3 linked regions of the Chelatococcus sp. YT9 genome follow. The protein of the gene in region 1 interacts with the protein of each later gene in a pairwise test. Links are inferred from orthologs where the notes say so. Each region holds a gene or a part of one and is shown on either strand. Other genes may lie near its edges. The genes, in order: dnaA, nadE and KIO76_RS20020.

What was found.
Region 2: the proteins of dnaA (region 1) and nadE interact in binary tests that used the Escherichia coli proteins (3 or more experiments, as listed by UniProt). The link is inferred for Chelatococcus sp. YT9 from one-to-one orthologs.
Region 3: the proteins of dnaA (region 1) and KIO76_RS20020 interact in binary tests that used the Escherichia coli proteins (3 or more experiments, as listed by UniProt). The link is inferred for Chelatococcus sp. YT9 from one-to-one orthologs.

Annotation. Positions count from the first base shown.
Region 1 is NZ_JAHBRW010000001.1:1,618,860-1,628,705, reverse strand. What follows is about bases 1-2,858. They hold dnaA (chromosomal replication initiator protein DnaA), read left to right. Parts: upstream 1-616; coding sequence 617-2,101; downstream 2,102-2,858. Other genes in these bases: dnaN (DNA polymerase III subunit beta), read left to right, coding at 2,280-2,858. In the rest of the region: more of dnaN, read left to right, coding at 2,859-3,401; DNA replication/repair protein RecF, read left to right, coding at 3,668-4,792; KIO76_RS07295 (LysE family translocator), read left to right, coding at 4,907-5,536; gyrB (DNA topoisomerase (ATP-hydrolyzing) subunit B), read left to right, coding at 5,669-8,095; KIO76_RS07285 (hypothetical protein), read right to left, coding at 8,458-9,258; KIO76_RS07280 (sodium:proton antiporter), read right to left, coding at 9,300-9,846. UniProt on the Escherichia coli protein: Plays an essential in the initiation and regulation of chromosomal replication. Binds in an ATP-dependent fashion to the origin of replication (oriC) to initiate formation of the DNA replication initiation complex once per cell cycle.
Region 2 is NZ_JAHBRW010000002.1:1,061,781-1,071,640, reverse strand. What follows is about bases 4,688-7,559. They hold nadE (NAD(+) synthase), read left to right. Parts: upstream 4,688-5,647; coding sequence 5,648-6,472; downstream 6,473-7,559. Other genes in these bases: KIO76_RS24915 (DMT family transporter), read left to right, coding at 7,053-7,559; KIO76_RS24925 (cysteine hydrolase family protein), read left to right, coding at 5,002-5,625; KIO76_RS24930 (hypothetical protein), read right to left, coding at 4,688-4,750. Also shown: KIO76_RS24955 (xanthine dehydrogenase family protein molybdopterin-binding subunit), read right to left, coding at 1-1,043; KIO76_RS24950 (FAD binding domain-containing protein), read right to left, coding at 1,050-2,063; KIO76_RS24945 ((2Fe-2S)-binding protein), read right to left, coding at 2,060-2,563; KIO76_RS24940 (hypothetical protein), read right to left, coding at 2,800-3,042; KIO76_RS24935 (sugar O-acetyltransferase), read left to right, coding at 3,611-4,165; more of KIO76_RS24930, read right to left, coding at 4,562-4,687; more of KIO76_RS24915, read left to right, coding at 7,560-7,928; KIO76_RS24910 (FdhF/YdeP family oxidoreductase), read left to right, coding at 8,651-9,860. UniProt on the Escherichia coli protein: Catalyzes the ATP-dependent amidation of deamido-NAD to form NAD. Uses ammonia as a nitrogen source.
Region 3 is NZ_JAHBRW010000001.1:4,352,454-4,362,274, forward strand. What follows is about bases 2,825-5,657. They hold KIO76_RS20020 (replicative DNA helicase), read left to right. Parts: upstream 2,825-3,413; coding sequence 3,414-4,901; downstream 4,902-5,657. Other genes in these bases: KIO76_RS20015 (cyclopropane fatty acid synthase), read left to right, coding at 2,825-3,185; alr (alanine racemase), read left to right, coding at 4,951-5,657. In the rest of the region: KIO76_RS20005 (DUF2232 domain-containing protein), read left to right, coding at 189-1,163; rplI (50S ribosomal protein L9), read left to right, coding at 1,215-1,778; more of KIO76_RS20015, read left to right, coding at 1,932-2,824; more of alr, read left to right, coding at 5,658-6,102; DNA repair protein RadA, read left to right, coding at 6,102-7,520; KIO76_RS20035 (CvpA family protein), read left to right, coding at 7,640-8,293; purF (amidophosphoribosyltransferase), read left to right, coding at 8,338-9,807. UniProt on the Escherichia coli protein: The main replicative DNA helicase, it participates in initiation and elongation during chromosome replication. Travels ahead of the DNA replisome, separating dsDNA into templates for DNA synthesis.

The sequences.
Region 1 (9,846 bases):
TTCAACCTCTTTTTCAGGAGGGGGCGGTGATTTTTTGTCTGTTCAACAGCTGTCAGGTCGCTCTATATACATCCTGCGACCTCTGCTTATCGAGCAGTGTGGAAAGCATCGTCACAGATTATGCCGGTGTTATGCGGCTTCCTGATCTGTAAAGTTCTTGGTTGCTGCGCACCTGGTCCCGTTGACTCTGCGTAATTTCGAAACAGTCTCCGCACGCCTCTTGTTGCGTACCTTTTTAAGGGCAGGCGCGGCTTAAGGTTTGTTCGTTGGAGATCCAACAGCGGCACAATCGTCGATTGTGCCGTGGAGATGGTTTGCGCTCAGAGGTCGGGCGTTAAAACAAAAAAAGGAGCTGCGGTCGATGTATAAGGTGAACGAAGGGACGAAACTCGCCGGAGAACGTGGAAGCCCTGAAAAGGGCCCTTTGTCCGGCCAGGGTTTACGGCCTTCCGAAGCCTTAGCAACAGCGGCGCGTGGTCCCGGTATCAGTCCGGGCAACCTTGGCGATGTCCTCAAGGGAAGCGCCAAGGTCACGCATGGTTTGGGGTCGAGTATCTTGGGAAATGGTGCGTTGGGAAGCGGTGTTTTGGGGAAGGGTGACTTGGCGAAGGGTGGCATGGGGGCTGCGGTGGTGAGCACGAGCGCCGTTGGCGATCAGCCGGTATTCGGTGAGCCTTGGACGCGGGTGCGGCGCCGGCTGCGCGTCGAGCTGGGGGAAGATGTTTTTACCAGCTGGTTCGGACGTCTCGAGCTGGATGGCGTGACCGAGGGCGTCGCGCGCCTGACCGTGCCCACGCGTTTTCTCAAGAGCTGGATCGAGTCCCACTATGCTGACCGCGTGCTGAACCTGTTCCGCGCCGAATGCGCGGAAGTGACCCGTCTCGCCTTATCCGTCCGTGGCTCGGTGAACCGTGACGCTGTCGCAGCGGCGCGGCCGGCGGAGCCCCCCGCGCCGCGTCCAGCCGTCGCACGCGAGGGGTTTGCGGAGGCGAGCGTCACACAGCCGGTTTTCGAGAAACCGGTTGCAGCGGCGGTGGCACAGCGGAGCGAAGGCTCTGACCTCACGGGCAACCCGCTCGACAGCCGCCTGACGTTCGAGTCCTTCATCGTTGGCCGCTCCAATGCGCTCGCGCATGCTGCCGCTGAGCGGGTGGCGCGAGATGATGGCGCGACGCCCCTCTATAACCCACTTTATCTCCACGCAGGCGTTGGCCTCGGCAAGACGCATCTGATCCAGGCCGTGGCCCACGAAGCGCAACGCTGCGGAAAGCGGGTCATCTATCTCACCGCCGATCGCTTCATGTATGGCTTCGTGGCGGCGCTCAAGGCGCAAACCGCACTCGCCTTCAAGGAAAAGCTTCGCGGCATCGATCTTCTCGTCATCGATGACGTGCAGTTCCTGCAAGGCAAGTCGATCCAGCAGGAGTTCGGCCATACCATCAACGCTTTGCTCGATGCCGGCCGGCAGATCGTCGTCGCCGCGGATCGTCCGCCCGCTGATCTCGAGGCGCTGGACGAGCGCGTTTGCTCACGCCTTGCCGGTGGGCTCGTGGTCGAGATGGCCTCGCTGGACGAGGAACTGCGCAATCGCATCCTGATGGCGCGGATCGCGGCGGTGCAATCCGTCCATCCGGCCTTCTCTGTGCCGGCACCCGTGGTGTCCTACGTCGCGCGCGTGATCACGACCAATGGCCGTGATCTCGACGGTGCCGTTAACCGCCTCCTGGCGCATTCCACCCTGTCGGGGTCGGAGATGTCTTTGGAGACAGCCGAGGCTGCTATCCGCGACCTCGTGCGTACCAAGGACCCCAAGCGCGTCAAGATTGAGGACATCCAGAAGCTGGTAGCCAGCCGGTACAATGTCTCGCGTGCCGACATTCTGTCCGAGCGCCGAACGGCGGCCGTGGTCAAGCCCCGCCAGATCGCAATGTATCTGTCCAAGATCCTGACCTTGCGTTCGCTGCCGGAAATCGGCCGGCGCTTCGGCGGACGGGACCACACCACCGTGCTCCATGCGGTGCGGAAGATCGAAAAGGCCGTCGGCGACGACAGCTCATTGAACGAAGAGGTCGAGCTCCTGAAGCGCATGCTGCAGGAGTAAGTCTCCCGGAAAGCGGCCGCTCCCGGGCGGCTGCCATCGGGAACCGTGGCTTGCTCAACAAGTGCCCTTGCGAAAGCGCTGGCGAGACGGCATTGTGCCTGCCCACCCGTTGGGCGGGCCGGTTTCTTTCCAGCCTGTTTTGCACGGGACATTGCGTTAGAGAGAAACGGAACGTTCGATGAAGGTCACCGTCGAACGGGCGACGCTTTTGAAGTCGCTCGGTCATGTCCATCGCGTCGTCGAGCGGCGCACAACGATTCCGATCCTGTCCAACGTCCTTTTGAAGGGCGTGGCCGGTCAATTGAGCCTGAAGGCAACCGATCTTGACCTCGAGGTGACGGAAACGCTTCCTGCCGATGTCGAAATCGAAGGCGCCATTACGGTCCCGGCCCACGTGATCTACGACATCGTGCGAAAGCTGCCGGACGGCGCGCAAGTTTCGCTCGAGACGACCGGCGACGGGACACAGATGCTGATCCGAGCCGGGCGCTCGCGTTTCAACCTGCAGGCTCTGCCGGAAAGCGATTTTCCAGATCTCGCAGCGGGCGACCTTCCCCACCGCTTCAGCCTGCCAGGAATCGAATTGAAGCGCCTCATCGACAAATCGCAGTTCGCGATTTCGACGGAGGAGACGCGCTATTATCTCAACGGCATCTTCATCCACACGATCGAGGCGGAGCCCGGAACAACCGTGCTCCGCGCCGTCGCGACAGACGGCCATCGGCTAGCGCGGGTCGATGTGCCAGCGCCCGCCGGATCAGTCGGCATGCCCGGAGTGATCCTGCCGCGCAAGGCCGTTGCCGAGATTCAGAAGCTGCTCGACGGCCTGGAAGCTGAGATTACGGTCGAGCTGTCGCCCGCCAAGGTGCGGCTGACGATCGGCGCCGTGGTTCTGACGTCGAAGCTGATCGACGGGACTTTCCCGGACTATCAGCGGGTGATCCCGGCCAACAATGACAAGCAGCTCGTCGTCGATCGCGATGTGTTCAGCGCGGCGGTGGATCGGGTATCGACCATTTCGTCCGAACGCGGGCGTGCAGTGAAGCTCGCCCTCAGCGACGGCCGCATGGTTCTTTCGGTCACCAACCCGGATTCGGGCAGCGCAACCGAGGAGCTGGAGGTCGACTATGAGGCGGGCGGCCTCGATATCGGCTTCAATGCCCGCTATCTCCTCGATATCACGAGCCAGCTCGACGGGGATACGGCCCTGTTCAAGCTGGCCGACGCCGGCTCGCCCACGCTCGTGCAGGATCGCGAGGGCGCATCGGCACTGTACGTGCTGATGCCCATGCGGGTCTGACCGGCGAGGGCACAACACTGCCTTAAGGGTCGGAACGGCCTTGCGCGAATGATGTTCCTGTAGTCGGAGCGTTGCGCTTTCAGCTGGATCAGACATTCTGGCGGCGAGATGCCGGCCGCGAAGCGATTGACACATGTGGCCGCTGGCTGGCGACATGTGGACACAGCGGAGCGGTGGTTCTCTCGAACCCCGCTACTAGTAACCAGGCAAAATGCGGGGACGCGACGATTCAGGAGCTCGCGACAGCTCCGCGCGTGAAGCGCCTCATGCTTGCGGATTTCCGCAGCTATGCAGACCTCCATCTTGACGTTGGCGAGGCGCCGCTGGTTGCGCTCGTCGGCGACAACGGCGCGGGCAAGACCAATCTTATCGAGGCGCTGTCGCTATTCACGCCGGGGCGTGGGTTGCGCAGGGCAGACTTCGGCGAACTCGCGCGCCTTGGTGGGCGCGGGGGCTTCGCCGTGTCCGCGATCCTGGCATCAGCCTTTGATGAGATACGCCTCGGGATCGGCAGTGAACCGAGCGCAGATGGCAGCTCCGGCCGTAAGTGCCGGGTCGATGGAACCGCCGTGGCGTCCGCATCGGCCTTCGCGGACTATATCCGGGTCGTGTGGCTGACGCCGGCTTTCGACGGACTATTTTCCGGTGCTGCCGGCGATCGCCGTCGTTTCCTGGATCGGCTCGTTCTGGCTGTCGACGCCGGCCACGGCACACGCGTCAATGCATTCGAGAAGGCCATGCGCGGCCGCAACCGGCTTCTAGCCGAGGATGCCCCCCATCGTGCCTGGCTCGACGCGGTGGAACGGGAGTTGGCAGAGCTTGGTGTCGCCGTTGCCGCGGCGCGGGCAGAAACGGTGGCACGGCTCGCCGCGCTAATCGAAGCGACCCGCAATGATGCCTCACCGTTTCCCTCGGCCGAGCTGCGGCTGGACGGTGAGATCGAGGCGATGGTCAACGCGACAGCGGCCGTCGAGGTCGAGGATTACTATCGCCGTCTGCTGCATGACGGCCGAGGGCGTGACAAGGCGGCCGGCCGCACGCTCACGGGGCCGCAGACAAGCGAACTCGTCGTTCATCATCGGGGCAAGGGGATGCCCGCCAGCCAATGCTCGACCGGCGAGCAAAAGGCGCTGCTGATCGGGCTCGTGCTCGCCCATGCCCGGCTTGTCGCGACCATGAGCGGGATCGCACCACTGGTGCTGATGGATGAGGTCGCGGCCCATCTCGATCCACGCCGACGCGCCGCACTCTACGAGGAACTCCGGACGTTGGGATCTCAAGTCTGGATGACGGGCGCCGATCCTGCGCTCTTCACTGACCTGCCGGAGGGCTCAGCACGCTTCCTGGTAACAGGGGGTGCGGTAACACCTTATGGCACAAGCCCAATTTGATCGCCCGCCGGCGGCTGGGCGCGTGGATCGCTATCTTCGCGCAGCGCGCCATTTCTGATATGAGCAACAACAACGTTTTCGCTGTTCAACGCCCTATCATGAGAAGCTGAGACAATGTCCGGCCTTGACCTGATAAGCCTCGCCGTCTTCGCCAGCGTGCTCGCCGCGGCGGGCGCATCGCCCGGGCCGGCGGTCGCCGCCATTCTGGCGCGCGTGCTTGCGCGCGGAGCGGCAGGCGTCGCTCCCTTTCTAGCCGGCCTTATTGTCGGGGACGTCATCTGGCTGGCGGCCGCGGTGCTCGGTCTCGCCGTGGTCGCCCAGACATTCCATGGGCTCTTCCTCATGATCCGATATCTCGGCGCGGCCTACCTGCTTTGGTTGGCGTGGAAGCTCTGGTTCGCACCGGTTTCGGCCGTTCCTGGAACCAGCGCTGAAGCGGGTCGCGGTGAGCGGGGCGTGCGCGCTTTCATCGGCGGTCTCATGCTCACGCTGGGCAACCCGAAAACCATGATGTTCTACCTCGCGCTGCTGCCCAACATCATCAATCTGGCGGATGTTCGCCTTCTGGCCTTCGTCGAGCTTGCCGGCGTCATCGTCGCTGTATTGACCGGCGTGTTCACCGGCTATGTGCTTCTGGCGACGCGCGTTCGCCGGCTCTTCACCTCCCCGCGCGCCATGCGTTGGCTCAATCGGGGCAGTGGGACCGTGATGGCCGGCGCAGCCGTTGCGGTGGCAACGCGATAAAGCCGCATTCTCAAGGGAAAAGTGCCCGCGCGGGCGTGAAATCTCACGCCCGAATGATTAGATTTATGCTGTCGAATCAAAGGCTGCGGCTCGATCGCAGCAATCCTTACCGATATCGGATTGGACCCATCCATGGCTGAACCCGCCCGCGACGTGAACGAAGAGTCCTATGGCGCCGATTCCATCAAGGTGCTCAAGGGCCTCGATGCCGTCCGCAAGCGCCCGGGCATGTATATCGGCGATACCGACGATGGCTCCGGCCTCCACCACATGGTGTACGAGGTCGTGGACAACGCGATCGACGAGGCGCTCGCCGGTCATGCGACGCAGGTCACCGTGACGCTGAATGCCGACGGCTCCGTCACCGTATCCGATAACGGCCGCGGGATCCCGACTGACATTCACCCCGGCGAGGGCATTTCAGCGGCCGAGGTCATCATGACCCAGCTGCATGCGGGCGGGAAGTTCGACCAGAATTCCTACAAGGTCTCCGGCGGCCTGCATGGCGTTGGCGTATCCGTGGTCAACGCACTGTCGACCTGGCTGAAGGTGCGCATCTGGCGCGGCGGCAAGGAGCATTTCGTCGAGTTTCGGCATGGCAACGTGGTAGCGCCGCTCGCCGTCGTCGGTGAAGCCCCGGTGGACAAGCGCGGCACGGAAGTCTCCTTCCTCGCCTCGCCCGAAACCTTCAGCATGGTGGAATACGACTACGCCACCCTGGAGCATCGCCTGCGTGAACTGGCGTTCCTGAACTCCGGCGTGCGCATTATCCTGACGGACAATCGCCATGCCGAGCGCAAGGTCGAGGAGCTGTTCTACGAGGGGGGCGTCGAGGCCTTCGTCCACTATCTAGACCGCACCAAATCGTCCCTTCTCGACAAGCCAATCGTGATTCGCGGGGAGCGCGACGGCGTCGGCGTCGAGGTGGCTCTCTGGTGGAACGACAGCTACCACGAGAATGTGCTCGTCTTCACGAACAATATCCCCCAGCGGGACGGCGGAACCCATCTTGCCGGCTTCCGAGGCGCCCTCACGCGCCAGATCACCGGCTATGCCGAAAGCTCGGGCCTCTCCAAGAAAGAGAAGGTCGGCCTGACCGGTGACGATTGCCGCGAGGGTCTGACAGCCGTTGTTTCCGTGAAGGTACCGGACCCGAAGTTCTCGTCCCAGACCAAGGACAAGCTCGTGTCGTCGGAGGTCCGGCCGGCGGTCGAGGGCGTCGTCAACGAGGCGCTCGCGATCTGGCTCGAGGAGAACCCCTCCGATGCCAAGACCGTGGTCGGTAAGGTGGTGGAAGCGGCGGCCGCGCGCGAAGCCGCCCGCAAGGCGCGTGAGTTGACCCGGCGCAAGGGCGCGCTCGATATTGCCTCGCTCCCCGGCAAGCTTGCCGACTGTCAGGAGCGCGATCCGGCCAAGGCGGAACTCTTCATCGTCGAGGGTGACTCGGCCGGTGGATCCGCCAAACAGGGCCGCAACCGGGAATATCAGGCCGTGCTGCCGCTGCGTGGCAAGATCCTCAATGTCGAGCGCGCGCGCTTCGACAAGATGCTGTCCTCGGAGCAGATCGGCACGCTGATCACCGCCCTCGGGACCGGCATCGGCCGCGAGGATTTCAATGCCGACAAGCTGCGCTACCACAAGATCATCATCATGACGGACGCGGACGTGGACGGCAGCCACATCCGCACGTTGCTGCTCACCTTCTTCTTCCGGCAGATGCCGGAGCTGATCGAGCGCGGGCATATCTTCATCGCCCAGCCGCCCCTCTATAAGGTCACCCGCGGCAAGTCGCAGCAGTATCTCAAGGACGAGCGTGCGCTGGAAGACTATCTCCTTGAGGGTGGGCTCGACGGAGCCCTGCTGCGTTTCGCCAACGGCGAGGAGCGAGCAGGGCTCGACCTGAGGGCTCTCGTCGATGAGTCGCGGCTCGTGCGGCATGTCCTCAGCAACCTCCACACCCGCTATGACCGCGCCGTCGTGGAGCAAGCTGCCATCGCCGGTGCGCTGCGCCCGCAGGTGGCTGAAGAGCCTGAGACCGCGAATGAGGCCGCCGCTTACATCGCGCGCCGTCTCGACGCTCTTGCAGAGGAAACGGAACGTGGCTGGGAAGGCCGCGCCGAAGCGGGCGGCTTCGTCTTCAGCCGGGTCGTTCGCGGCGTCAAGCAGGTGGCGAGCCTCGATGCCGCGCTGCTCGCCTCGTCCGAGGCCCGGAAGCTCGACGAGCATGCAGCCAGCCTGCAGACCTACGCGCGCCCCTCGAAGCTCATCCGCCGCAACGAGGAAATCGCCGTGGACGGGCCGGTCAGCCTGTTCAACGCGGTGGCGACCACGGGCCGCAAGGGCATTCAGCTGCAGCGCTACAAGGGGCTCGGCGAGATGAATCCGGACCAGCTCTGGTCCACCACGCTCGACCGCGATGTGCGCTCCCTGCTGCAGGTGAAGATCAAGGAAGTCACCGACGCGGACGATATCTTCGTCAAGCTGATGGGAGATACGGTGGAGCCGCGCCGTGAGTTCATCCAGGCGAACGCCCTGAACGTGGCGAACCTCGACGTCTGAGGCCGTTCCCCAAGCGCGATCGGCATCGGCAGCCGCATACCGGCATCCGGCCGAGCGAGAGCGAGGCGACGCTTCCAGATCCCGGGCCGTCGCTTCGCGGCTTCCAGGCTGACATGTCTGAAAGCCCGCGCTGCCCCCCTTTATGAAAGGGTGGCCTCGCACCAGCGAGGGGGTGGGGCACGAGGAAGAGACGATGCTCTTCTGGCCAGCATCTGTTGGCTATTTGGTCGGATCAGCGTGAGGTGAACCCCACCCGGCGCCTGCGGCGGCGCCCTCTCCGGAGGCGACGGATGGACGCGTCGCGGCTGACTTGATAGCGCCGCGTATCGCCGCAAACCGAAAGCCTTGAAGGGCGCTCCGTTCTAGCGGTCACTCGGCCGCCGGAAGGCGAGCACCTTGTCAGTATAAGTTTCGACCACAACGCTGAAGGGCGTGCCGTCAGGTACGCTCAGCACTGCTTCATGCCGTATGACCTCGGTGGGAACGGCGAGAGGGCCCGTGGCCGGCGTCCGAACCTGTCGGCTCGACATTTCCCACCCGTCCGGGAGCGGCGTCCATAACAAGCGTGCTGAAAGCGTCCGCCGCCGGAACTGAAGCGCTTGCACCGCACGTCCGAAAGCTGTGTCGGTTTCGTCCAACAGCCGGTTCATCTCCGGCGTGAGCCGGGCTGGCACATACCAATTGTCCGCTTCCGATAGTACGAAGTCGCCGCAGACAAGCTGAACGCGCCGATAGCGCACGGGTTCTTCTTCCGCCACCGCGAGCGTCTGTCTGATTGCCGCCGTCGGCGCCTTGTCGGCACCGCGCACCAGCCGCGCCACCACGCGTACCGGTGAGGCGAGCTGGTGCCGCGCGCACCAGCGCTCCAAGGTGAGGGTAGCGCTTGGGTTGCTAAGGAGTTCGGCGTTGAGGGTCTGCAGCAGCGCCAGCGCCTCCAGGCGGCCAACGAAATCATCCTGCCAGGCGAACAGGCGTGGCGGTGGGGCACTATCGGCCTGAACTGGACCGGCCGCGAGAACGAGAGCGACACCAGCTCCTACGGCGCTGCCGACGGCTGTCACTTTGACTGCGGTCTCAAAGGAGCCCTTGACGGCGCATTTGGCCGTTACCTTCGCGGTCTTCTTCGCAACATGTCCCGCGGCAGCCATCGCCTGGAGCAGCATGCGGGATTTCGCCCCTGGCCGTCGAAGCATATCGGAACGCCTCACAGGTAGAACAACAACGTCACCAGCAGAAATACCGGAATGAGAATGCCGCCCGACCACAGCATATAGCCAAAGAAGCTCGGCATCTTGACGCCGCGGTGGCGAGCGATGGCATAGACCATGAAATTCGGCGCGTTGCCGATATAGCTGTTGGCCCCCATGAAAACGGCGCCGGCCGAGATCGCTGTCAAGATCAGCGCCCCCTCGCGCATGAGGTGCTGGGCATCCCCGCCCGCCAGCTCGAAGAAGACGAGATAGGTAGGCGCGTTATCGAGGAAGGAGGACAGAATGCCGGTCAGCCAGAAATAGGCGACCGGCACAGGTTCTCCCGCAGGGCCGGTCACGAGGTTGACCAGCGGCGCAAATGCGCCGGAGGAGCCCGCCCTGAGCATGGCCATAACCGGGATCATGCAGGTGAAAATCGCGGCGAAGAGCTTGGCGACCTCAAGGATCGGGCCCCAGCTGAATCCATTGGCTTGCCGGATACCTTGCCGGGTCAGGGCCAGCGAGGCCAGCGCCACCAGCACGAACACGATATCACGCAGC
Region 2 (9,860 bases), on another replicon or contig:
TCGAGCGCGACCAGCGTATAATCGCCCGCTGCGTCCGGACAGCGATAGGCCATCAAACCCCAGTTGACGATGTTCTCCATATAGTCTTCGTACGTGGACGTCGCCGTTGTGGCCTTGTTGATGACTGACTGAAGCGCGCCCTCCTCATTGACCCCGAGGGATACGGACTGGAACAGCTCCGGCCGGTGGACGTGGCTGACCATCTGCTGGCGGGTCATCGCAACGCGGACCGATCGCTTCAGGTGCAGCGCCGCCATGGTGGCGAGATACACCTGGTATTGCGGCCGCAGGCCCGATCCAAAAGCGCCTCCCACGAACGGATTGCGCACCGTGACCTTGCCTTTCGGCAAGCCGAACACGCTGGCGAGATATGACTGGACGTTTTGCGGTCCCTGCGTCTTGTCATAAACGAGTATGGAACCATCGCCGGGCCAAACGACCGTGGTGCCATGCATCTCCATCGGATTGTGGTGATGCGCGGGGAACGTATAATCTGTTACCGTACGAATGGGTGCAGCGGCGAACGCTCGCCTCGCATCGCCACGATCGGACGGCATCGGTATGCCGGATCGCTTCTTCTTCGGCACATAGGCGTTCGGCAGCGCAGCGATGAAGTCGGTGGTATGCTCCGTCGCCTCGTAGTGGACTTGAAGAAGGACTGCCCCGGCGCGCGCTGCTTCAAGTGTTTCCGCCAACACCAACGCAACGGGTTGGAAGCTGAAATGAACCTGCTCGTCATAGAGAGCCCGAAAAGGTTCGCCGGGAGGTGCGACCTCATCGCGATAGCTTCGGTCGAACCACGCAATATGAGGCCGGTTCTCGTGGGTGAGGATGTCCAGGACACCGCCTATTGTACGCGCCGCTGCGTCGTCGATACGCACAATGCGACCTTTGGCAATCGTGCTTGAGACGATCCAGCCATAGACCATCTCATCGGCCGAATGCTCGGCCGCGTAGCGCGCCCGTCCAGTAACCTTGTCAGGGCCGTCGATGCGGCTGACGGGCCTGCCGATGCCATTCTCTGCTCGTGCAACGATGGTCATGACACCTCACGCGATCTTCTTGTCGACCTGGGACTGCGGCGTGCCGGCAGCCGCCTGGGTCAGCGCCCGCGAGATGGCGCGCTTCGCAAGTTCAATCTTGAAATCGTTAGCGCCGCGCCCCACTGCGCCCTCAACGAGGCGTTCAGCGAAGGCGGCGAACTGCCGTTCGGACACCGGCGAACCGATGAGCATTTCCTCCGCTTCACGCATCCGCCAAGGCTTGTGTGCGACACCGCCAAGCGCCACGCGCGCATCGAGGACCTTCTCACCGTCCAGGGAGAGCACCGCCGCGACCGAAACCAGCGCAAAGGCGTAGGACAACCTATCGCGGAGCTTAAGGTAGGAATAATGTTCGCGGAAATGCTCCGCCGGCAGGTCGATTGCGGTGACCAGCTCGCCACGCGTGAGCGTGTTGTCCCGCTGCGGTTCGTCACCAGGTAGCCGATGATATTCGGCAAACGGGATCTCGCGGTTACCCGCTGGCCCACTGACCTGCACGACAGCGTTGAGCGCCGCCAACGCAACGCACATGTCCGAGGGGTGGGTTGCGATGCAGGCTTCGCTTGTTCCGAGGATGGCATGGTTGCGATTGACGCCGCCCACCGCGCTGCAGCCCGAACCAGGAACGCGCTTGTTGCAGGGCGTCGCGACATCATAGAAGTAGTAACAGCGCGTGCGCTGATTGATATTGCCTCCGTTCGTGGCGGCATTGCGCAATTGTGGGCTTGCACCAGCCAGAATAGCCGACGACAGCAGAGGATAGTCGCGCTCGACGAGCGGATGATACGCCGTGTCGGCGTTCGGCGCGAGCGCGCCAAGCCGCAAGCCGCCCTCCGGCAATTCCTCGATTGCGTCGAGGCCGAGGCGTCCGATGTCAACCACTCGGACCGGTCGCTCGACCGTCTCCTTCATCAGATCGATGATGTTGGTGCCACCGGCGAGGAAACGTGTCTCAGGCTCGGCACCGAGGCTTATAGCCTCCTCCAAGGTCGCCGCACGATGGTAGTCAAAGGGGATCATTCCGCCGCCTCCTTGAACACCGTGCGGTCGCCGTGGAGCACATCCTCAATGGCATCGGCGATGTTGGTATAGGCACCACAGCGACAGAGATTGCCACTCATCAGCTCCCGGATGTCCTCCTGCGTCGCGGCCCTGCCCTCGTTTATCAGTCCTTGTGCAGAGCAAATCTGTCCGGGCGTGCAGTAGCCGCACTGAAATGCATCACGCTCGACGAAAGCGTTTTGAAGAGGATGCATGCGTGTTCCGCTCGCCAGCCCCTCGATGGTGGTGATTTCCGCGCCATCCAGCGTGACAGCGAGCTTAAGGCAGGAGTTTATCCGGCGCCCGTTGACCAAAACCGTGCAGGCGCCGCACTGGCCGTGGTCGCACCCCTTTTTGGTGCCGGTAAGATGCAGCCCCTCGCGCAGCAGATCGAGCAGGGTAACTTCGGGCGATACTTCCAGTGAGTTGCTGTCGCCGTTTATTGTGAGCTGCAGGGCAAGCTTCGATGGCTGGCGCATGACATCCGTCGCAATGGCTGATCACAAGGAACCCCGCAAAGCGCGCTAGAGTTCCTCTCTACGCATGTTTAGACGTCTATCGATAGAAGACCTTGTTATTTTGGGCTGGCCGTATAGTTGACGATCAGCGGCTACCAATAGGCATGTAAAATTGTAATTTTGGCGTCGTTTGCGACACAATAGACCTACGAGGTCTTACTGTCTGGCAAGCCTGCGGCTAGGATGCGGCTGAACGTTTATGACTTGCTTCGGTGCGCAAGGGCAGCATCTTCCAGATTTCCTTCATCGCTGCCCCACCCCAGCCGAGCACTGTGCTCATCAAGAGTTTCGCGAACAGCCATCAACGCAACCTGAATTTTGTGAAGGTTTTCGATGTCGGCGGTCGTTAACGTTTCTGCGGAGGCAGCTTTAACGACCGCATCAATGCGCGCTGCTTCCAAGTTGGAGCACAACGTCCGGACTGGATTCACATCGCTCATAACCTATCCTCTACCGAATTCTCTGCCGCTACATGCAGCCTGTGAGCGGCTATATAGCCATCTCTGAACGGACAAGCCCGCCCCGACTCGCGTCACTCCAAGACTGTGTAGTCAACCGCGGCTGGGGCGCCGTGTTCCGATTGCGGCAGATTTTTTTGCCGCCACGCTCCGCCAGAGGCGAAAGCGCGAGTGGCGCGAACTGGGACGCAGCCAATCCGACGGCAAGCTGAATGCTGGTGAGCACCGCTGCTTTGAGAGCGGACGAGCTGACCTGCACCGCAGTCTCATCCCTACGGAGAACGGGTCACGCTCGACATTGCCGTCGCCCGAGCCGTGCCACAGGTAGAGGTTTCACCTCCTCGTCCCGGCACGCGCACTCGGCACCAGCGCTGGGGTGCAACGCCTCGCCACGGAGCGCCACCGCTAGCGCGGCAACCTCTTCAGGCGCTACATTCTGCGCGGGGCCACCTTGCCGTCACCAATGCCGCCCGTATCTACCTGGATCGAAGCGCCTCCCCACGCGTTCTTGCAGGCGGTCGACGGACATAGACGCAAACGAGAGGCCCCCATGACCCTCAAGACCCAGAAGCAGAAGATGTTGGCTGGTGAGCTGTACATTGCTGACGACCCTGAACTCGCCGCCGACAACAGGCGCATTTCTGAATGGCTGGATCGCTACAATGCCACGAGCACGAGAAGCCAACCTGAGCGGCAAGCGCTTCTTGAGGAAGCTTTTGCCAGCGTGGGAGAAGGCTGCAATATTCGTCCGCCATTCTTTTGTGACTACGGCTATAACATCAGTTTAGGCCGCGGCGTTTTCCTCAATTTCAACTGCTGTATTCTGGATGTCGTCAAGGTCACGATCGGTGATATGACTCAAATCGGCACCGCTGTACAGATTCTGACGCCCGACCATCCAAGAGATCCTGCCCAACGAAGGCGGATGCTCGAGTCCGGTCGTCCAGTCGTGATCGGTGAAAACGTCTGGATTGGAAGCGGAGCCATTATCCTACCAGGTGTGACGATCGGTGATGACGCAATCATCGGGGCCGGCAGTGTCGTCACCCGCGATGTACCGCCCGGTGCGGTTGCTGTCGGCAACCCGGCCCGGCTCAGACCATGAAGCTGCCCGACATCTCATGCCGTGCCCTGTCGCCTGCGGAAAACGCACCCTCTTCATGCCACGCGGCCGAGCGCAAAATAGTCGCCAGTCCTAGCGATTCAGGCTGTCGCCGCTAGCGAACAAGTCCCAGCAGTCCGTCTTGCTCCGCGACAGCTCCGCCTTCCTGATGCGCTGACTCGGGTCGGGATCGCAACACCAGACATCTCAGCTGACGGGAAGAGCATTCGAGAACTGCCGCCCGTGGCGATTGCCATGTCGACGGCAAGTTTCGAACATGGTCCACCGGCCGAGAGCTGATGCATGTGGCGGCAGCGGATCGCGAAAAGGCGTCAGATCCTACTCAATCAGGTCATCGAGATTTTCACCGCCTTTGATCCTTGCAGCGGCCGCGTCAGATCACTTGCGGGCTGCAGCCCAAGTCGCTCCCACCAACCCGGCCGTAACGCCAGCGATCAGAGCATACCATGTCGCGGCGGGAACAGAGCCCGAGAGCAGGAGCACCGTCAGGAACGTCAGAAGCGTGGCAATAAGCCAGCAAGCACAAAAGGTCGCCAGGTGCGCCAACCACTGAAACACTGTGCCCATGGGGGTCACTCGTCTTGATAACGGGGCATATGTCTCAGCCTTGTGCTCAACATTTGGCAATCCCGCAAGCTCGTCAGCCGGGGGGGTCAGACAAAGTCGAACGAAGGGCAGGAACGCAGAACCCCTCTCCGGATTATCTTCCCATGAGCGTGGCGATCCTTAAGTCCTGTTCTGGGGTCTGTCGGATGGGATCGGCATCGAGGCACCGGGGGTTCAGGTTCAAGGGACATGACATCGCGAGAGGCCCAGCAGTGAGAAAACTCGAGAACGGTCTATTGTTCGGACCGCTGCACGACCGCTGGGTGCATCTCTGCATTGACATGCAGCGCATGTTCGCCGAGCCGACAGAGTGGCACACGCCTTGGATGGGCCGGGTTCTGCCGAATGTCGTGAGCCTTACCGAACTCAATCCCGCGAGGACGATCTTCACGCGTTTCATACCACCCCCGTCCGCAGACGACGTCGGTGGTTCCTGGAAGCGATACTACAACAAATGGGAGTCGATGACACGCAATCGGCTTGATCCGGAATTGCTTGAACTCGTTCCCGACCTGTCGCGGTTCGTACCGCCGGCTGCCGTAGAGGACAAACGCGTCATGTCCGCGTGGCACGGTGCCCTGCATCCTCGGTTACGCGCCGCTGGCGTCGATGCACTGATCGTGTCTGGCGCAGAGACCGAGGTATGCGTGCTCGCCACGGTGATGGGTGCCATCGACCTTGGCTATCGCGTGATCATCGTCGCCGACGCGATCTGCTCCGGCGCGGATACGACCCACGACGCTATGCTGGAGATTTACGAGAGCCGTTTCGGCACGCAGGTTGAGATGGTCACCACTTCCACCCTCCTGGCCGCTCACCTGGACGGCATGCTGTAACATCAGGAGCAATCACCGGCACATGACAGACCAAGAGAGAATTATAGAAGCCTTGGGCGTTGCCCGGAACTTCGACGCAGCGCTGGAAGCACGCCGGCGCATTGATTTTCTCGCCACATATCTGCGCGCGTCAGGCCTCAGGACCTATGTGCTAGGGATCAGCGGCGGTGTGGATTCGTTGGCAGCGGGGCTATTGGCTCAACGTGCGGTCGAAGGCCTTCGAAGCGCGGGGTACGATGCGAAATTCCTCGCTGTCCGCCTCCCCTACGGGGCGCAAGCGGATGAAAAGGACGCTCAGAGAGCTCTGGATACGATCGGTGCGGACGAGATTCTGCGGGTGGACATCAAGCCCGCTGCCGACGCGATGCTGGCCTGTCTGAAGCACGCCGGCGCTGAGCTAGGCGACGCGGGGCGGGAGGACTTTCTGCTCGGAAACGTCAAAGCTCGGCAGCGGATGATTGTGCAGTTTGCACTTGCCGGCGCCCATCGCGGTCTGGTCATCGGCACCGATCAGGCGGCGGAAGCGTTGATGGGCTTCTTTACCAAGTTCGGGGATGGTGCGGCCGACATCGTGCCGCTTTATGGGCTTAACAAGCGCAGGGTCCGTGCCTTGGCATCGAACCTTGGAGCGCCAAGCGATCTTGTTGCAAAAATTCCAACCGCCGATCTTGAGAATCTTGCTCCCCTTCGCCCCGATGAAGAGGCGTACGGCGTCACTTACGATCAGATCGATGATTTTCTGGAGGGGCGCCTCATCGACGAGGCCGCCCGCGCACGGATCTTGGCCTTCTATGTGAATACAGCGCATAAGCGAGAGCTCCCCGTGGCGCCGCCCGTTGCCCGGTGAGTTGCGAGGGCTCACCCCAGACCTGAGCCGATCATCATGCCGCTGAAACCCGGGGAGTGCCCTTAGGGGCCGCGCGGGCTAAATTTGGGCGAGCCGCCGCGCTTGCGCTGGACGAAGCCTGCGAGGCAGCCTTCACCGCGACCATCACGCAGATCCCCGCATTGCTCGCGCCAGAGCCATTCGAGACGCGCTTGCCACCGGTCTGCTTCTTAGTCCCGTCTGTCGCTTAGCGACGAGGCTTTGTCATCGCATGCCCTCGCAAAAGGCTTGGCTCCAGTATTGTTACGGGTCCATATACCGATATATGTTCCTCCCTAACACAAGGGGGGAACGTATGGTTCGACGCCGGCCGCGGTGCTGTATCGCGCATCAGCAGCAGTCTTCTGGCGGTGCCAGGCGAGCCCTCTCCACGAGAGCACCGAAGCTAGTCTGCCGGGCGATGTAAGTCGGAGCAGGTGCTTAAGGACCACCCTGTGAATATGCTTCGCACGACGGTGGCGCCTTCCCCCCACTAATAGTCCCGGCTACTTGCACAGCGCCCTGCCGGACGCGGCCATTCCGCCCCTGACGATGGATGCCCATGATCACGAGACCTGCTGTCGGCATCACGCTGATGCTCGCAAGTTCGCTGCTTTTGACAATCAACGATGCCCTGACGAAGCTTCTGCTCGGGCGTTTGCCGACTGGGCAAATCGTTCTCACCCAGGCATTGATCACAATCTCAGTTGTTCTGGCGATATCGATTCACGGGCGCGGAGCGAAACTCGAGGTGCAAAGCCGTCCAAGGCAGTTGCTTCGGGCACTCTTCAATGTGGGTAGCCTCCTCACTTTTGTGACTGGGCTCATGTATCTGCCGTTGTCGATCGCTATAGCACTCTCCTTTGCCAATCCTCTTTTCGTTCTGCTCCTCGCACCAGCGACTATCGGCGAAAAACTCGACGGCGCGCGCCTTATGGCTGTTGTCGTCGGCTTTGTGGGCGTGCTGGTCGTGATCAATCCAGCATCGGGAACTTTATCGCTCTATGCCCTGCTGCCTTTGGCATCCGCTGCCTGCGCGGCTTTTCGTGACATCGTCACTCGTCGCATCGCCCAGACCGATGCGACCCAAGCCACGATGCTGTATTCGGCAGCCGCGACGGCACTGGTGGGGCTAATCTGGTCAGGGGGTGAATTCGTTATGCCCGCCGTCAATGATGCGCTGTTGCTGGCCATCATGTCGGCGGCTTATCTCGGCGCGCTTTATTGTATGATCGATGCCTTGCGCTATGCCGGCGCATCAACGGTGTCTCCGTTCAAGTATACATCACTCATTTGGGCCGTGGCGCTCGATCAGCTCATTTGGATGCGGCCACCCGCACTCAATGTGCTTATTGGAGCGATGATCATCGTCATGGCGATGATCTTCATCTACAGGAGAGAGCGCGCGAATGCAGCCATCCGTTCGCCCGTCAGGTAAACATGTCGCGCCGATCTGTCGCGCAGCTCAGCCGAGCTAGTCACGGGAGAGATCGCTCGTAAGAACGTCCCACGGCTCTGCCGCCCCTACCGGTCGCCTGGAAATCGATCCGTGACCGGCCCCACTTCATCGATCAACTTCCACCTTTTCGGGCGAAGAGCCGCGGCCAATGACAACGCCCCCGCAGTCCGTGAAGGCCGTCTGCATCTCAGCCGCATTCAATCCTGTGTTCCCCGGATGGTTGCCATCTGGCGAACTCGACGATGGTCTCGATCAGGACTGACTACCGGAATTACCCTGTCGCTGTCGCGGCGCCAGAATACGACATGCTCATAGGCGAACGGGGTGGACCGGAACGATCTTGAAATCGAAATATGAGGTACAACCTCACGATGAGTTTTGTCATCAATGTGACGCCGGAACCACAGGCCGCGAATGCGGCCGCCAAACCGCACGCTGCCGACAGATAAACCAAGGTCAATTTTCTGTTATCCGGGGACCCGCCCACCACAGCTGCCATTCGCCGGCATCATTCATTTTATAGCTCTAATCGTTTATTGAATACGATCCAATTACTACTGCATTCTTCTGAACCGGTAACGCGGCACCATAACTCAAGGCGGCAATTGACCTTGGATAGATGCTCGAAAGAGGCGGCTATTCGGAACCTGTGGAGCCAAGAGGCATTAGCGAAAGAGCGAGACCAAGACCGGAGCGTCACGATGCCTGACCGAGCCACCTATCAGCCGTATGAGCAGCCGACAGGCGGGTGGGGGTCGGTCCGTTCGCTGGTCAAGCATTCCACGCGCCAGGGCGCGGTCCCGAGCGCGGTGGGGCTCTTTCGCGACCATAATAAGACCGGCGGATATATGTGCACGAGTTGCGCATGGGCCAAGCCAGCGGAACCGCACATCGCCGAGTTCTGCGAGAATGGTGCAAAGGCGACGTTCTGGGACCTGACCTCGAAGCGCACGACGCCGGCCTTCTTTTCGAAATATACGGTGTCGCAACTGCTTGAGTGGACAGATCACGGTTTGGAGAATCACGGGCGATTGACGCAGCCGATGCGTTATGATCCCGACAGTGACAAATACGTCGAGGTCACATGGGCGGACGCTTTTACCGACATCGGCCAAAAGCTGCGATCTTATGCACCCAAAAGCGTCATCTTCTATGCCTCGGGGCGTGCTTCTCTCGAGACATCTTTTATGTATCAGCTTCTGGCCCGGTTTTACGGCAACAACAATCTCCCGGACAGCTCGAACATGTGTCACGAGACCACTTCGGTGGCTCTTCCGCAAAGCATCGGGACCCCGGTCGGGACCGTTCTTCTCGACGATTTCGCCCAAACCGACTGTATTCTCTCCTTTGGCCAGAACGTCGGAACCAACTCGCCGCGCCTGTTGCACACGCTGCAGGAGGTGAGCGAGCGCCAGGTCCCGATTGTGGTCTTCAACCCCTTGCGGGAGCGCGGCTGGGAGGAGTTCGTCAATCCGCAGCGCCCAGGCCAGATGGTTGCGAACAAGCCCACGCGTATCGCCACCCAGTATTACCAGCCGCGCGCCGGAAGCGACATTGCCGTCATGCTGGGAATGGCGAAGTTTCTGTTTGCGTGGGATGATGAAGCCCGGCTCTCAGGCAAGATCCGGGTTCTGGACGCGGACTTCATCGCGACGCAGACCCACGGCTTCGCCGCTTTCGAGGCCGCCGTACGTGCGCTGAGCTGGGAAGAGATCATCGAAACCTCCGGTCTGGCGCGGGACGAACTCCGGGCGGCCGCGCAGACCTATGCGAAGGCTCGATCCGTGATCGCCATCTATGGCATGGGCCTGACCCAGCACAAACTCGGCATCGACTCGGTGCAGATGCTGATCAACCTTCTCCTGATGCGCGGGAACATCGGGCGCGCGGGTGCGGGTATCTGTCCGGTGC
Region 3 (9,821 bases), 2.7 Mb from region 1 along the record:
CAATCGCCATGATCGTTGACTGCCCCCGCCGGAGGTGAGGAGCCCAGGTTTCCAAGAGATTCCCTGCGGCTTCCCATGCTCCGGCTTCGTCATGAAAAATTGCCCCGGGCACCTCTATCCGGGGACAATCCGTTGGGTTGGACCTTGATCCTTCCCTAACCCTGCAGGATGCAGCGGGACAGCAGACGATGGCCATACCCTTCCTGGTCGGCATTGGCGCCGGCATCGTATCGGCGTTGCTCTTCGCAGTCGTGATCTCCGGATCCGTGCTGGCGTTGCTGCTTTCCTATATCGCTCCCCTTCCCATTCTCGTTGCAGCGCTAGGGTGGAATCACAGGGCCGGCCTCGTTGCGGTCGCCACCGGCGCTGCGAGCCTCGGCGTGATCTTCGCGCCCACGAGCGGCCTCGCCTACGCCATTGGCATCGGCCTGCCCGCCTGGTGGCTGGGCTATCTCACGCTCCTCGCCCGCCCTGGCGAGAACGGCCCAGACTGGTATCCCCTCGGGCGGGTCCTTGCCTGGGCCGCAGGCATTGCTGCCGGCGTCACATTCGCAGGCGCCTGGGGGATAGGCGGCAGCTACGCTGACTTTGAGGCCACGATGGGCCGTGCCATCCGCGCGTTCCTCACCATGGAGAGCGCCCCCGGCGGACAGCAAGCCCCCTCACCCGACGCGCTTGGCCTGCCCTCCGGAATAGCGGTGGATGACCTGGTGGACGCCATCATCACCGCGGTGCCCCCGCTCGCCGCCGCATCTTTCGTCCTCATGCTGGCCCTGAACCTGTGGCTCGCGGCGAAGACCGTGTCGATATCTCAGCGCCTGCCACGTCCCTGGCCCGACATCGCCGATACCGCGATGCCGCGCGCAGTGCTTCCGGCGCTCGTTGCAGCCGCAGTGCTTGCGGTGGTCGGCAGCGGGTTCATTGGCCTCATCGCCGCAGCCCTCGTCGGCTCTCTGATATGCGCCTACGCCTTGCAAGGGCTGGCGGCGCTGCACGCGCTCACGCGTGGCAAGCCGGGCCGCCCGTTCATCCTTGGCCTGACCTATGCGATTCTGGTGATTTTCCTCGTGTGGATCCTGCCAGTCCTCGCCCTCTTCGGAATCATCGACACGCTCCTGGGACTGCGGGCGCGCCGAGCAGGTATCGCGGGCTTGCCCCGTTAGGTCCCATTTCGTCCGATCCAAAACATTCAAACGTTCTACAAGGAGACTGACATGGAAGTTATTTTGCTCGAGCGCGTCGCCAAGCTCGGCCAGATGGGCCAGACCGTGCGCGTCCGCGACGGTTATGCCCGCAACTACCTCCTGCCCCAGGGCAAGGCCCTGCGCGCCACGAAGGCCAACACCGCCCGCTTCGAGGAGCAGCGCGCTCAGCTCGAGGCCCGCAACCTTGAGCTGAAGACCGAGGCTGAAGCCGTCAGCACCAAGCTCGATGGCGAGAGCGTCCAGATCATCCGCCAGGCCGGCGAAACCGGCGTGCTGTATGGCTCGGTCTCTCCACGTGACATCGCGGAGGCTCTGACCGCCGCAGGCTTCAGCGTCAGCCGCCAGCAGATCGTGCTGAACACGCCGATCAAGGCGCTCGGCCTGCACAGCGTGCCGGTTACGCTCCACCCGGAAGTCGAAGTGACCATTACCGTCAATGTCGCCCGTAGCCCGGAAGAAGCCGAGCGTCAGGCCCGCGGCGAGACTGTCACGACCCGTGAGGAAACCAACCTCGATGACCTCGGCCTCGAGGTGGGCGCCGCCCTCGCCGAAGCTGCGGGCGACGACGAGTAAGTCATTCGTTAACAAAGACAGGCGCTTGGCATGCGCTGAGGTAAAGGGTGCCAGTCCGCTGGCACCCGTTGCGCTTTTTGACGTAGCTTCTTAGCTTATCCTTATCTGATCACGGCGGCCGCGCAGCGACGCCTTGGTACGACGAGGCGAGTAATGGAAGCATTACTGCGATTTGTGCTTGGTCGGCTCGTTACGCGGGGGTCTCTCACCCTCACTGTTGCAGACGGGCCACCGATAAGTTTCGGCGATGGGACAGGCGATCCCGTCCACGCCCGGCTGGTCGACCGGCGGGCCATCATCCCCCTTCTTCTCGATCCAGATACGGCCCTCGGCGAGCTCTACATGGACGGCCGCCTCGTGATTGAGCGAGGGGATATCGCCGACATGATCGCCTTGGGGATGATCAACCTCCGCGACAACGGCGAGACGCTCCCTGTCAGGCTGTTGCGCGGCTGGCGGCGGTTGCGGCGGGGGCTGACGCAGCGGAACATCGCGTCACGCTCCCAACGAAACGTCGCCCATCACTATGATCTAGACGGCCGGCTCTACGCACTGTTTCTCGATTCAGATCGGCAATATTCCTGCGCCTATTTCGAGGAACCGGGCTACTCGCTTGATGATGCCCAACTAGCTAAAAAGAGGCACTTGGCCGCAAAGCTCCTGGTGGAGCCGGATCAAAAGGTTCTCGATATCGGCTGCGGCTGGGGCGGTCTCGGCCTCTATCTCGCCGAGCGATGCGGCGCCAAGGTGACCGGGGTCACGCTTTCGCAGGAGCAGTTGGCAGTCGCACGCAACCGTGCGACCGAAGGCGGGCTCGGCAACCAGGTGGAATTCCGGCTGCAGGACTACCGCTCACTGACGGAGACCTTCGATCGCATCATCTCCGTCGGCATGTTCGAGCATGTCGGCGTGCCCTATTACAGGACCTATTTCGAGACGATCAGAGACCGCTTGGCCGACAATGGCGTGGCGGTGATCCACTCGATCGGGCGAATGGGGCCACCGGGCAGCACAAACTCCTGGATCGACAAATATATTTTCCCGGGCGGCTACATACCCGCCCTGTCGGAAGTCCTGCCGCATATCGAGAAGGCCGGTCTGGTCGTGACGGATATCGAGATCCTGCGTCTGCACTACGCGGAGACGCTGAAGGCCTGGCGTCAGCGTTTCCACGCACATCGGGAAGAGGTTCTTGCTCTTTACGACGAACGGTTCGTGCGGATGTGGGACTTCTATCTCGCGGGTTCCGAAATGTCCTTCCGCCATGACGGCATGATGGTCTTCCAGGTTCAGCTCGCCAAGCAGCAGGAAAGCGTGCCGCTGACCCGGGACTATATCTCCCGCCGGGAGAACGCCCTGCGCGCGCGGGAAGGCAAACCCCGCGACCTGCGTCTAGCGGGCGAATGATTCCGTGCCGGCTCCAGCGCGGAACATGCCGCGCTGGAGCCCGTGCTGATTGGTGAGCCGGACGCCATCAGAGGCGTGAACAGTCAACGGGCAATCCGGCAACAGTGGACAATATTTGTCCGCTGCTTGTGAATCGAGTGAGTTGCGGGACTCCCCCGGCCGCCGCCTAGGTCCACCCTTCGACCGTGCTAGAGTGAGCCAAAGCGACTCACGTGTTAGGGCGGTAAGGTGGCGGTGAATAGTCTAGTAGCGCGGCTTGAGACGGCGAGCGAGGCACAGTTCCGTCTCGCGCCGCATAATATCGATGCCGAGCAAGCGCTCCTCGGGGCCATTCTCGTCAACAATGACGCCTATTTCCGGGTCTCCGACTTCCTCGAAGCCGAGCACTTCCAGGAAGAGGTGCACCGGCGGATCTATGAAGTCGCGACCAGCCTGATCAAGGCTGGCAAGATCGCAACGCCCATCACCCTGAAGACTTTCCTCGGCGATCAGGACCTCGGCGGCGTCACCATCCCGCAATATCTGGCGCGCCTCGCCGCCGAAGCCACCACCATCATCAATGCCGAGGACTACGGCCGCACCATCCATGACCTTGCCGTCCGCCGCCGTCTGATCGAGATCGGCGAGGACATGGTCAACGAGGCCTATGATTCGGCCGTGGATGTCTCACCGCGCGACCAGATCGAGGAAGCGGAGCGGCGCCTCTACGAACTGGCCGAGACGGGGCGTTATGACGGCGGATTCCAGAACTTCGCGACTGCGCTCACAGCGGCGGTCGATGTGGCAGCCGCGGCCTACAAGCGGGAGGGCAAGCTTTCAGGCCTCGCCACCGGGCTCCACGACCTCGACCGGATGATGGGCGGCCTGCAGCCGTCCGACCTCGTCATCCTCGCCGGCCGCCCCGCCATGGGCAAGACCTCGCTCGCCACCAACATCGCCTTCAACATCGCCAAGGCCTACCGCGGCGAAAAGCAGCCTGACGGCACGTTGAAAACCGTGAACGGCGGCATCGTTGGCTTCTTCTCGCTGGAAATGTCGTCGGAGCAGCTCGCCAATCGTATCATTGCCGAACAGGCAGGCATTCCCTCCTACAAGATCCGGCGCGGCGACATCCGCGAGGACGAATTCTACAAGATCAGCGACGTCGCCCGCGAGATGCAGACGATCCCGTTCTACATCGACCAGACCGGCGGCCTGTCGATCGCCCAGCTTGCGGCCCGCGCCCGCCGGCTAAAACGCCAGCGGGGCCTTGATCTCCTGGTGGTGGATTACCTGCAGCTCCTCTCCGGCTCGTCGAAGAAGGGCGAGAACCGCGTCCAGGAGCTCACCGAGATCACGACCGGCATGAAGGCTCTCGCCAAGGAACTGGCCGTGCCGATCGTGGCGCTGTCTCAGCTCTCGCGCCAGGTCGAGGCGCGCGACGACAAGCGGCCGCAACTATCGGATCTGCGTGAATCAGGCTCAATCGAGCAGGATGCCGACGTGGTCATGTTCGTCTATCGTGACGAATATTACCTCAAGAACAAGGAGCCCAAGATGGGCACCGAGGAGCACTTCAAATGGCAGGCCGAGATGGATCAGGCCCACGGCAAGGCTGAAGTGATCATCGGCAAGCAGCGCCATGGTCCAACCGGCACGGTCCAGCTCTCGTTCCAGGCTGATGTGACCCGCTTCGGCAATCTGGCGCAGGAAGATCACCTGCCTGAGCAATACTGAACGATGGGCACATCGCGCCATTGCCAGCTGAGATGAGGTTCCTCTCATTGTGACCGCCTCTGCTCTCACCAACGCTGCCGCTGTCCGCGAGGCCGACGCCGGCGCCGTTCTGACCATCGATCTCAAGGCGCTCGTGAAGAACTGGCGCACGCTCGCGGGCGAGGCTCCGGACGCAGAATGCGCCGCTGTCATCAAGGCTGATGCTTACGGCATTGGCCTGGAGCAGGCGGCGCGCGCGCTCTCGGCCGCGGGCTGCATGACGTTCTTCGTCGCTCACTTCAGCGAGGCCGAGCGCTTCCGGGCCGTCAACAACGCGGCAAGCCTTTACGTGCTCAACGGCCTCCTGCCGGGAACCGCCGCGCATTTCGCCGCCATAAATGCTCGGCCGGTCCTCGGCTCGCGCGAGGAAATCGAGGAATGGAGCGCCTATTGCACCAGCGTCGGCAGCAAGCTGCCGGCGGCGATCCATATCGATACCGGCATGAACAGGCTTGGCCTCAGGCTGGACAGCGCGACGAAGCTCGTCAGTGAGACCAGGCTGTTGGAAGCCTTCACGCCCTCGCTCGTGATGAGCCATCTGGTTTCTGCTGAAGTTCCTGCTCTGCCGATCAATACCAAGCAGATCAAGGCTTTCCAGGCGGCACGTGCCCTGTTTCCCGGTGTCCCGGCGTCTCTCTGCAATTCGTCGGGGATCTATCTGCCGGAACGGCCGCATTACGATCTGCTGCGCCCGGGCTACGCGCTCTATGGCGGCAATCCCCGCCCCGGCCGGGACAATCCCATGGCGCCGGTCGTCCGGCTCGCGGCCAAAATCATCCAGATCCGTACGGTGCCGGACGCGGAAACCGTAGGCTACAGCGGCCATTGGACAGCGGAAGGTCGTCGCCGGATCGCCACTGTCAGCCTCGGCTATGCTGATGGCTTCCTGCGCAGCCTCAGCGGCACCAACTTGAAGCCGGGCGGAGAGGCTGTCGTCGGCGGCGTGCGCTGCCCTATCGCCGGCCGGATCTCGATGGACCTCGTCACGCTCGATATCTCGTCTTTGGCTGAGGACGCCGTCAAACGGGGGGACTATGCCACCTTCATAGGGGACGGCATCAGCATAGACGAGGTCGGCATGCGCGCCGGCACGATCGGCTATGAAATCCTCACCAGCCTCGGCCACCGGTTCGCGCGCCGCTATCAAGGGCTTGAAGACTAGTGGCGCGTGGGTCTGTCAGCTACATCTGCCAGAGCTGCGGCGCGGTCTACAACCGTTGGCAGGGCAAATGCGACGCTTGCGGGGCCTGGAACACGCTGGCGCAGGAAGCCTCCGGCCCACCCGTGCCGGTTCCTGGCGCAAGCCGCGCCGCAGCGCGCGGCAAGGGACGCATCTTTCCCCTGGAGGGCCTGCAGGGCTCCAGCATGGATGCCCCACGTGTGCCTTCCGGGATTGGCGAGCTTGACCGGGTCACCGGGGGAGGCTTTGTCCCCGGCTCGGTCATTCTCATCGGCGGGGATCCCGGCATCGGCAAGTCCACGCTGCTGACGCAGGCAAGCGCTGTCATGGCTCGCGCCGGTCACCGCGTCGCTTACATCTCCGGCGAAGAGGCGGTGGCGCAGGTGCGCCTGCGCGCCGAGCGGCTCGGCCTCAACGACGCGCCCGTGGAGCTTGCGGCCGAGACCCATGTCGAGGACATCATCGCGACCCTGTCGCATGGCACCGTGCCACGGCTCGCCATCATCGATTCCATTCAGACCATGTGGACCTCGAGCGTCGAGGCGGCGCCCGGCACCGTGACGCAGGTCCGCGGCAGCGCTCAGGCGCTCATCCGCTTCGCCAAGACATCCGGCACGACAGTCATCCTGGTCGGGCATGTCACCAAGGACGGCCAGATCGCGGGGCCGCGCGTCGTGGAGCATATGGTCGATGCCGTCGTTTCCTTCGAAGGCGACAGCGGTTACCACTTCCGCATCCTGCGTGCGGTCAAGAATCGCTTTGGGCCGACCGACGAGATCGGCGTGTTCGAGATGACCGGCCGCGGCCTTGCCGAGGTGTCGAACCCCTCCGCGCTTTTCCTGTCGGGCCGGGATCTTTCGGCCGCCGGCACCGCCGTCTTCGCCGGAATGGAGGGCACACGGCCCTTGCTCGTCGAGATCCAGGCACTGGTCGCTCCGTCGAGCCTCGGCACCCCGCGGCGCGCGGTTGTCGGCTGGGACCCCAGCCGACTGTCCATGGTGCTCGCCGTGCTGGAAGCACACGGTGGGCTGAAGCTCGGCCAGCACGACGTCTATCTCAATGTCGCCGGCGGCTTGAAGATCACAGAGCCCGCGGCAGACCTCGCGGCTGCCGCCGCGCTCGTTTCCTCGCTCGCGGGCGTCGCCCTGCCGCCTGATACGGTCCATTTCGGCGAGATCGGCCTGTCAGGCTCCGTGCGGCCGGTATCGCAGGCCCAGGCGCGCCTCAAGGAGGCCGCAAAGCTCGGGTTCCATCGCGCCGTGGCGCCACCGCCGGCCCGCGACCAGGGCGAGAGGACACCGCTCGACGTCACGTCCGCGGGTCATATCGTCGATCTCGTTGCGCGCATTGCGGCTGGCGGACAGCGCGACCGGCGCGATCAGAGTCATTCCAAAGGTTAACAAGTTTCATTGGACAGAGCTTTGCGAGAGGTGACGGCCGCCGTAACGCGAGCTATACCAACCTCATAGTACGTTACGCCCCGTACACCCGCCCCGATTCGCGGTTCCCAGGCTCCATCATGCCCGTCGCACTTCTTGACCTTATCGTTATCGGCGTCGTGCTGCTGTCCGCTCTCCTGGCAGCAGTAAGAGGCTTCACCCGCGAGGTCCTTGCCATCGCCTCGTGGGTCGCCGCAGCCGTCGCTGCCCTCTTCCTGCACGCGCAGGTACTTCCCTATGTGAAGCCGCATATCGCGAACCCGACGATCGCATTGGTCGTTGCCATAGCGGCGGTCTTTCTCGTCACGCTGATCATCGTGTCTTTCATTACGGTTCAGTTGTCTGACCTGGTGCTGGATTCCCGCATTGGTGCCGTGGATCGTTCGCTGGGCTTCATTTTCGGCGCAGCTCGCGGCTTTCTGATTTGCGTTGTCGGCTTTCTTTTCTTCAATTGGCTCGTGAAGCCAGACATGCAACCTGAATGGGTGCAGCAGGCCAGAACGAAGCCTCTGCTGCAATCGACGGGTGATCGTCTGGTGGCGATGTTGCCGGATGACCCTGAAAGCACCATCTTGCAGAAGTTGCGCCGTCCGAGCACGGACGGAGATGCCGATGTTCCGGCCGAACCCGAGACATCGCCGCAGGCGCCTGCGAATGGGCAGCCTGCGCCGCAACGCCGCAGCGAGGCGCCGGTCAGAAACGGCGCTACTGGTGCTACAGGTGCGTCCCGGTAAACCGCGGTTGCGGTCGCGTTCGGTTACCGGCGGGAGACTAAGTGATGGAAGATAGCCGCGGATTCGACGATTTCGATTCCGAAGCTGATACCCTGCATGAGGAATGCGGGGTATTCGGCATTTATGGCCACCCCGATGCCGCTGCAATCACCGCCCTCGGCATGCATGCGCTGCAGCATCGCGGTCAGGAAGCAGCAGGCATCGTGTCCTTCGATGGCACCCGCTTCCAGTCGGAGCGCCACCTCGGCCTTGTCGGCGACAATTTCTCCGATCCCGCCACGATCGATCGGCTCAAGGGCCATATGGCGATCGGACACACCCGTTATTCGACGACGGGCGCCACGATCTTGCGCAACGTTCAGCCCCTCTTCGCGGAACTCGCGAGCGGCGGATTTGCTGTTGCGCATAATGGCAACCTTACGAATGGTCTCACGCTCCGGCGCAGGCTTGTCGCCGAGGGCGCGATCTGCCAGTCGACCTCGGACACGGAAGCGATCCTCCACCTCGTGGCCCGCTCTCGCCGCACGCGCTTCCTGGAGCGCTTCATTGACGCGCTCCGGCAGATCGAGGGCGGCTATGCCATCGTCAGCCTGACCAACAAGAAGCTCATTGGCGCACGTGACCCGCTGGGGATTCGCCCGCTGGTGCTTGGCGAACTCGATGGCCATTACATCCTCGCCTCCGAGACCTGCGCGCTCGACATCATCGGCGCTCGCTTTGTCCGGGACATCGAGAATGGTGAAGTGGTGGTCATCTCAGAGGCCGGCCTCGAGAGCCACCGGCCCTTCCCGGCCCAACCGGCCCGCCCCTGCATCTTCGAGTATGTGTATTTTTCCCGTCCGGATTCGGTCGTGAACGGACGCTCGGTCTATGGTGTGCGCAAGGCCATCGGCGCGACCCTGGCGCAGGAAGCCCCGGTCGATGCGGATATCGTCGTGCCGGTGCCGGATTCCGGCGTGCCTGCGGCGCTCGGTTTCGCCCAAGCCGCCGGCCTTCCCTATGAACTCGGCATCATTCGCAATCACTACGTCGGCCGTACCTTCATTGAGCCAACCCAGGCCATCCGCGCCCTCGGCGTACGTCTGAAGCACTCGGCCAACCGCGCGCTCGTCGAGGGCAAGCGCATCGTGCTGATCGACGACTCGATCGTTCGCGGCACGACCTCGGTCAAGATCGTACAGATGATGCGGGACGCGGGCGCTACGGAAGTCCATTTCCGCATCGCGTCCCCGCCGATCATGTATCCTGACTACTACGGCATCGACATGCCCGACCGCGAGAAGCTGCTCGCGGCGCGCATGAGCCTGGAAGAGATGCGGGAGTTCACCGGGGTCGACAGCCTGGCTTTCGTATCCGTCGATGGTCTCTATCGCGCGCTCGGAGAGAAGGACGGGCGTAATCCGGCCCAGCCACAGTTCACCGATCACTATTTCACCGGCGATTATCCGACCACGCTGACGGATCTCATGGGGGAGCGCACCTCTCAGCTATCGCTTCTCGCCGAGGCCGGCTGAATAGCGTCCCGCGC